2 regions of the Exiguobacterium sp. CH10 genome follow, and region 2 is predicted to be linked to the other one. Evidence: a T-box and tRNA genes for the amino acid it is inferred to sense, from the RefSeq annotation. Region 2 holds a T-box; the other holds one or more tRNA genes.
The links. The T-box of region 2 lies ahead of ileS (isoleucine--tRNA ligase). A T-box ahead of a tRNA ligase gene usually reads a tRNA of that ligase, here a tRNA-Ile.

Region 1 (3,283 bases), on a different contig from region 2:
AAGAGCTCTATGCAGGTGGTTCAATCGACTTGGATGCCGCTCTTCCAGTATTGTTTGGTGACAACATCGGTACGACGATCACTGCCATTTTGGCATCAATCGGTGCATCGGTTGCCGCACGTCGCGCAGCTGCAGCACACGTTATCTTTAACTTAATCGGAACGACGATCTTCATGATCTTGTTGATTCCGTTCACAAACTATATTTATTGGATTACAGACTTCTTGGCAATTGAAGACAAGATGCAAATTGCATTCGCTCACGGTACGTTTAACATCGTCAACACATTGATTCAGTTCTGGTTCATTGGAACGATTGCTTGGATCGTGACGAAATTGGTGCCTGGTGAGGATTCAATCGTCGATACGAAAGCACAGCACTTGGACCCAATCTTCATTCAGCAATCGCCTTCGATTGCAGTGGAGCAAGCAAAATACGAAGTCATCCGTATGGGCGATTTCGCAAAACTTGGTCTCGACGAAGCGCGTAACTATTTGACAACAGGAGATAAGAAACACTCTGAAAAGTCTGCGCATATCGAAGAAGCGTTAAACTCGTTGAATGCGAAAATCACAGACTACCTCGTGAAATTGGCTGCGGTTGATTTGACTGAGCAAGAATCACAAGAGCACAAGACGCTCATGCATGCGATTAACGACATCGAACGAATCGGTGACCACGTTGAAAACATCATTGAGTTGATTGACTATAAGACTGCTACGAAAGTGACACTTTCGGCAGATGCTCAAAAAGAATTGACTGAAATGTATGACCTCACACGCGAAACGTTAGAGAAATCACTTCAGACATTAGCGAGCGGTGACATGGTCGAAGCACGTAAAGTCATCGAAATGGAAGCGAAACTCGATATGCTCGAGCGTCAATTCCGCAAAAACCACGTTGTTCGTTTGAACACGGGTGCTTGTGATGGACAAGCAGGTATGTTCTTCGTCGACATGCTCTCAAACCTTGAGCGTATCGGTGACCATGCCATGAACATCACAGAAATCACACTCGAAGATGCAAACGAAGTGACGGTATAAAGATGAGGCACTCCAACTATATGTTGGAGTGTTTTTCTTTTTGATGGAAAGGAATTTCCCTTGACAGTATAGAGCATATTCAGTATATTATTACTGTATAACAACATGGCGGTGTAGCTCAGCTGGCTAGAGCGTACGGTTCATACCCGTGAGGTCGTGGGTTCGACTCCCTCCGCCGCTACTTATAAGGACCCTTAGCTCAGCTGGTTAGAGCAGACGGCTCATAACCGTCCGGTCGTAGGTTCAAGTCCTACAGGGTCCATTCAAAACAACTTTCATTTTGTGAAAGTTGTTTTTTTGTTTTCAATCTAAAATTCGTGGGTAAATACTCGTTAGCATTTTGTTTTTTGAAAAATATGAAATGAGGCGGACAAAATGGAACGAAATCACACCATGATGCAGTTTTTTGAATGGCATGTCGAAGCGGATCATAAACATTGGAAGCGATTAAAAGAGAGAGCGGAAGATTTAAATAAAGCTGGGATCACTGCCCTTTGGTTACCACCTGTCACGAAAGGACAGAGTGGTGAGGATACGGGTTATGGCATTTATGACTTATATGATTTAGGTGAGTTCGATCAAAAAGGATCGATTGCCACGAAATACGGAACAAAAAAAGAACTTCTTGAAGCGACAGCCTATTGTCAGCAAGAACTAGGAATGCAGATTTATATGGACGTCGTCATGAATCACAAAGCAGGCGCGGATGCGACCGAAACGTTTGAAGTGCTTGAAGTAGACCCGAACGACCGTACGAAAGTCCTTTCAGAAGAACCTTTCGAAATCGAAGGATGGACAAAGTTTGATTATGAAGCTCGTGATGGGAAGTATTCTACATTTAAATGGGACTTCACACATTTTAACGGTACCGACTATGATGCAGCGACAGACCGTTCTGGGATTTTCTTTATAGTTGGAGAGAATAAAAGATGGAACGACAATGTCGATGACGAATTCGGTGTGTATGACTATTTGATGTTTGCGAATATCGATTACCATCATCCTGAAGTTCGGGAAGAAGTGTTGAGCTGGGGTAAATGGTTCATTGAGGAAACGAAATGTGACGGATTCCGATTGGATGCGATAAAACATATCAACTATGACTTCGTGAAAGAATTCAGTCAGACGATGCGTGAAGAAAAGGGAGATGAATTTTATTTCGTCGGAGAGTTCTGGAAGTCAGATCTTGACGCATGCCGTGAATTTCTTGATAACATCGATTACCACGTCGATTTATTCGATGTTCCGCTCCACTATAAATTACACCAGGCGTCAGAGGAAGGGGCCGCATTCGATATGCGCACCATTTTTGATGATACGCTCGTCCAGTCACACCCGCTCCATTCAGTGACGTTTGTAGACAATCACGATTCGCAACCGGAAGAGGCGCTTGAGTCGTGGGTAAAAGATTGGTTCAAACAAATCGCATACGGTCTCGTCTTGCTTCGTAAAGATGGCTATCCATGTGTCTTCTACGGGGATTACTACGGCATCGACGGTCCCCACCCGACTGATGGGATGAAACTCGCCATTGACACGCTTCTTTATGCTCGTCGGGAAAAGGCTTATGGGGAACAGGATGATTACTTTGATGATGCAAACGTCATCGGCTGGGTACGCAAAGGTGTGGAGGAGATCGAGCGTTCAGGATGTGCCGTTCTCATCTCAACTTCGGACGAGGCTGAAAAGCGAATGTTCGTTGGGGAAGAGCGAGCTGGCGAAACATGGGTCGACTTGACGAATACACGAGAAGATAAAATTGAGATTGATGATGAAGGATTTGGGGTATTTAAAGTGGCGGCGGGATCTATTTCAGTCTGGGCGTTACCAGAAGAAGATGTAGAGTGAGGCATTACAATTGAGTCGACCGTCACAAATCTGTTACATTTATAACGAACGTTGTTCAAAACACTTTTAAGGGGGATTTTAGTAATGGCTAAATTTGAATTACCACAACTTGATTACGCATATGATGCACTCGAACCACACATTGACGCACGCACGATGGAAATCCACCACACGAAACACCACAACACTTACGTCACAAACGTAAACAATGCACTCGAAGGAAAAGACGTGGAGTACTCTTCACTCGAAGACTTGCTTCAAAAAATCGATTCACTTCCTGCTGACATTCAAACTGCTGTCCGTAACAATGGTGGCGGTCACTGGAACCACTCGTTCTTCTGGAAACTCTTGAAGAAAAACGAGAACGGAACACCTTCTGGCGATCTCGCTGC
Region 2 (3,283 bases):
TGGTCAGATCCTTCAAGATAAAGGTCAGCCGGGCGACGTAGGTTTTCACGTTCCTCTAATACACCAGCGTGTGAAGAACCTGAATCGAACCAGACGTCCATGATATCGAGTTCTTTACGGAATTCGCCATTCGGGCTGTTCGGATGCGTAAATCCTTCAGGAAGAAGGTCTTTCGCTTCACGCTCGTACCAGACGTTCGAACCGTGCTCACGGAACAAGTTTGCGACGTGGTCGATCGTCTCGCTCGTGATGATTTCCGTTCCATCCTCTGCATAGAAGATTGGAATCGGCACGCCCCATGCACGTTGACGACTGATGACCCAGTCCCCACGGTCACGGACCATGTTGTAAAGACGTGTCATTCCCCATTCCGGAACCCAGTTCACTTCTTCGATTTCACGGAGCATGTCTTCACGGAAATCTTTGATGGAAGCGAACCATTGCGGTGTCGCACGGAAGATGACCGGTTTTTTCGTACGCCAGTCATGCGGGTACGAGTGTTTGATGAACTTCAAGTTGAGCAAGTAGCCGTTCTCTTCAAGTTTCATCCCGATTTGTTTGTTCGCATCTTCATAGAACAACCCTTCAAAACCAGGCGCCTCAGCCGTCATATAACCACGGTCATCGACCGGGCAAAGAACGTCCAAGCCGTAAGCCTGACCGACACGATAATCGTCTTCCCCGTGCCCAGGTGCTGTATGGACGAGTCCAGTCGCATCCGCTGTGACGTGATCGCCGAGCATGACGAGTGACGTGCGGTCATACAACGGATGTTGAGCCGTCATATATTCAAAGTCGCGACCGTTCCATGAACCGCTCACAGTGTAATCAGTCCAGCCGAGCGCTGTCGTCACTTCTTCAACGAGCGTCTCTGCGACGATATAGCCTTTTCCTTCGTGTTCGATACGCGTGTACGTCAACTCATCACTGACTGCGATCCCGAGGTTCGCCGGGATTGTCCAAGGCGTCGTCGTCCAGATGACGAAATGATCGTCAGACGTCAATGTGTCTTTTCCGTCTACGACGCGGAATGCCACGTAGATGGCTGGTGATTTTTTATCGTAATATTCGATCTCAGCTTCTGCGAGTGCAGACTCCGAAGACGGCGACCAGTAGACTGGTTTCTTCCCTTTGTAGATGTATCCTTTTTCAGCCATCGTCCCGAACAAGCGGATTTGTGCCGCCTCATATTCCGGAAGGAGCGTGATATATGGATTTTCAAAGTCTGCAAGAAGACCGAGACGTTTGAACTGTTCACGTTGTGAGTTCACTTGTTCCATCGCATATTCTGCACACTTTTCGCGGAATTCAGCGACCGTCATTTCTTTACGGTTGACGCCAGCTTTTTGAAGGGCGTTCTCGATTGGAAGACCGTGCGTATCCCAACCTGGAATCATTGGAGACTGATATCCGTTCATTCCTTTGAAACGGACGATGATGTCTTTTAAGACTTTGTTCATCGCATGTCCCATGTGGATGTCGCCGTTCGCATATGGAGGCCCATCATGCAAGATGTATTGTGGTTTCCCTGCATTTTTTTCTTGTACCTTGTTGTAAAGGTCCATGTCTTCCCATTCTGTTTGCATCGCTGGTTCGCGTTTTGGTAAATTCCCACGCATTGCGAATTCTGTGTTTGGCATTAATAGCGTGTCTTTGTAGTTCATCGAAACTCCTCCATCAACATTTTTTAGAAAACAAAAAAAACCAACCCATCCCTGATAGGGACGAGTTGGTTGACTCGCGGTACCACCCTACTAGTCTCACTCTCATGAGACCGCTCTCGGTAACCGATAACGAGGTCAGGCGGTCACGCTTACTCTAGTTCAGCGTGACGACTCATAGGGGATACCGATTCGAGTCTTTCTCTTAGGCTCTCACCGTCCCTAAGTCGCTTCGTAGGTATGACTCGATCGACGCGTCCTACTCAACGTGTTGATCATTTATCCATGTTGTTCTTCATTCTGTGTGACTTCGTGGTCATTATACGCAAGTTCTGATCTATCGTCAAGAACCGTCTGCACAGGCGGCTCCCCGACAATCGTCTCCCACTCGGTGCTGTTTAAGAGCTCCATTTGGGCGTCAACGAGGACACGGAAACGTGTGCGATACAACTCGACTTTTTTGAGCATTTGAACAACTTCACGTTCTGCAAGTTGCTCTTTACGGGCCGCTTCTTCTTCACGAGCGTACGCTTCACGCTCCGCTTGTTTCAGAATGAGACTCGCTTCTTTTTGCGCGTTGTTCTTCACTTCTTCCGCTGCTTCCTGCGCGACGATGATCGACTTGTTCAATGTATCTTCCATCGAGGAGAAGTAGTCAATGCGAGCTTGCATATCGTTGACAAGTTCTTCATACCGTCGATTCTCACGAATCAATAGTTCAAACTCTTTAATGATTTGATCTAAAAATTCATTGACCTCATCGATGTCGTACCCACGAAAACGGGAAGAGAATTCTTTATTATGAATATCAATCGGTGTCAACGCCATTCGACTTTCCTCCTAAAATTTAACGTATGGTCCCATACTGGATTTTAATCTTTTCACGTTTGGTCGAACCAAGGATCTCCATCATCTTAATACGACCGTATCCACGGACGGATAAAAGATCATCGGGTTCAAGGATGAAGCTCGGGTCTTCAATGACTTTATGATTCACTTTGCAGTCACCGTGTTTCACGAGCGCCTGAGCTTTCTGACGAGATATGTTGAGTACCTCGCTCACAACCGTATCAAATCGTAACGAGGACACGATGCCGAACCCCTCGACCCACTCTGTTTTCGGAACGACGAGTATGTCATCCTTCGCAACAGAGGAGATGCGAACTTTCGCTTTTCCGACACGCTCCAAGTTCATTTCGATGAACCCGACGGCTTCGCGGGTCGTAGCAAACTGGACGATTTCCTCTTCCAGGACGACGTCCCCAAACTTTTGACGCTTTAATCCAGCGTTCAGTAAAGTTCCAGTCACTTGTCGATGTGTCAGGTCAACAAATTTTGTCGGATATTCGATACGGCGAATCTCAATTTCAAAATCATCGGTATTCAGCTCATAATACTCTGGCGCCAAAATCAGCCGACGTCGTTCAGCTCCTTCAAACCCGCCATCGTCGTGAATGACGAGCTGCTTACCGACAAGCTGTTTGACGATTTGTTGTTCACGAGGATCTAAAAAGTCCGTCAACTTCAATACATAGCTGTTCTCGACTTGTTGTACCCAGTCCAACACTTGTTCGACGAACGCCCGTTCACTTGGTCTGTAGTGGTCATAAACGCTCATACAT

Region 1: it has a tRNA-Ile gene. The T-box ahead of ileS (isoleucine--tRNA ligase) is inferred to sense a tRNA for this amino acid. The anticodon was not compared.

The regions. Positions count from the first base shown of each region.
Region 1 covers NZ_JACSKO010000001.1:331,184-334,466, reverse strand. Annotated here, with positions in the region: gene KNP04_RS01810 (Na/Pi cotransporter family protein) at 1-1,043, shown strand, start outside; tRNA gene KNP04_RS01805 (tRNA-Met) at 1,151-1,224, shown strand; tRNA gene KNP04_RS01800 (tRNA-Ile) at 1,232-1,305, shown strand; gene KNP04_RS01795 (alpha-amylase) at 1,419-2,891, shown strand; gene KNP04_RS01790 (superoxide dismutase) at 2,976-3,283, shown strand, end outside.
Region 2 covers NZ_JACSKO010000002.1:419,579-422,861, reverse strand. Annotated here, with positions in the region: gene ileS (isoleucine--tRNA ligase) at 1-1,664, opposite strand, end outside; T-box leader at 1,718-1,937, opposite strand; gene KNP04_RS08960 (DivIVA domain-containing protein) at 1,941-2,489, opposite strand; gene KNP04_RS08955 (YlmH family RNA-binding protein) at 2,509-3,279, opposite strand; gene KNP04_RS08950 (YggT family protein) at 3,283-3,283, opposite strand, start outside.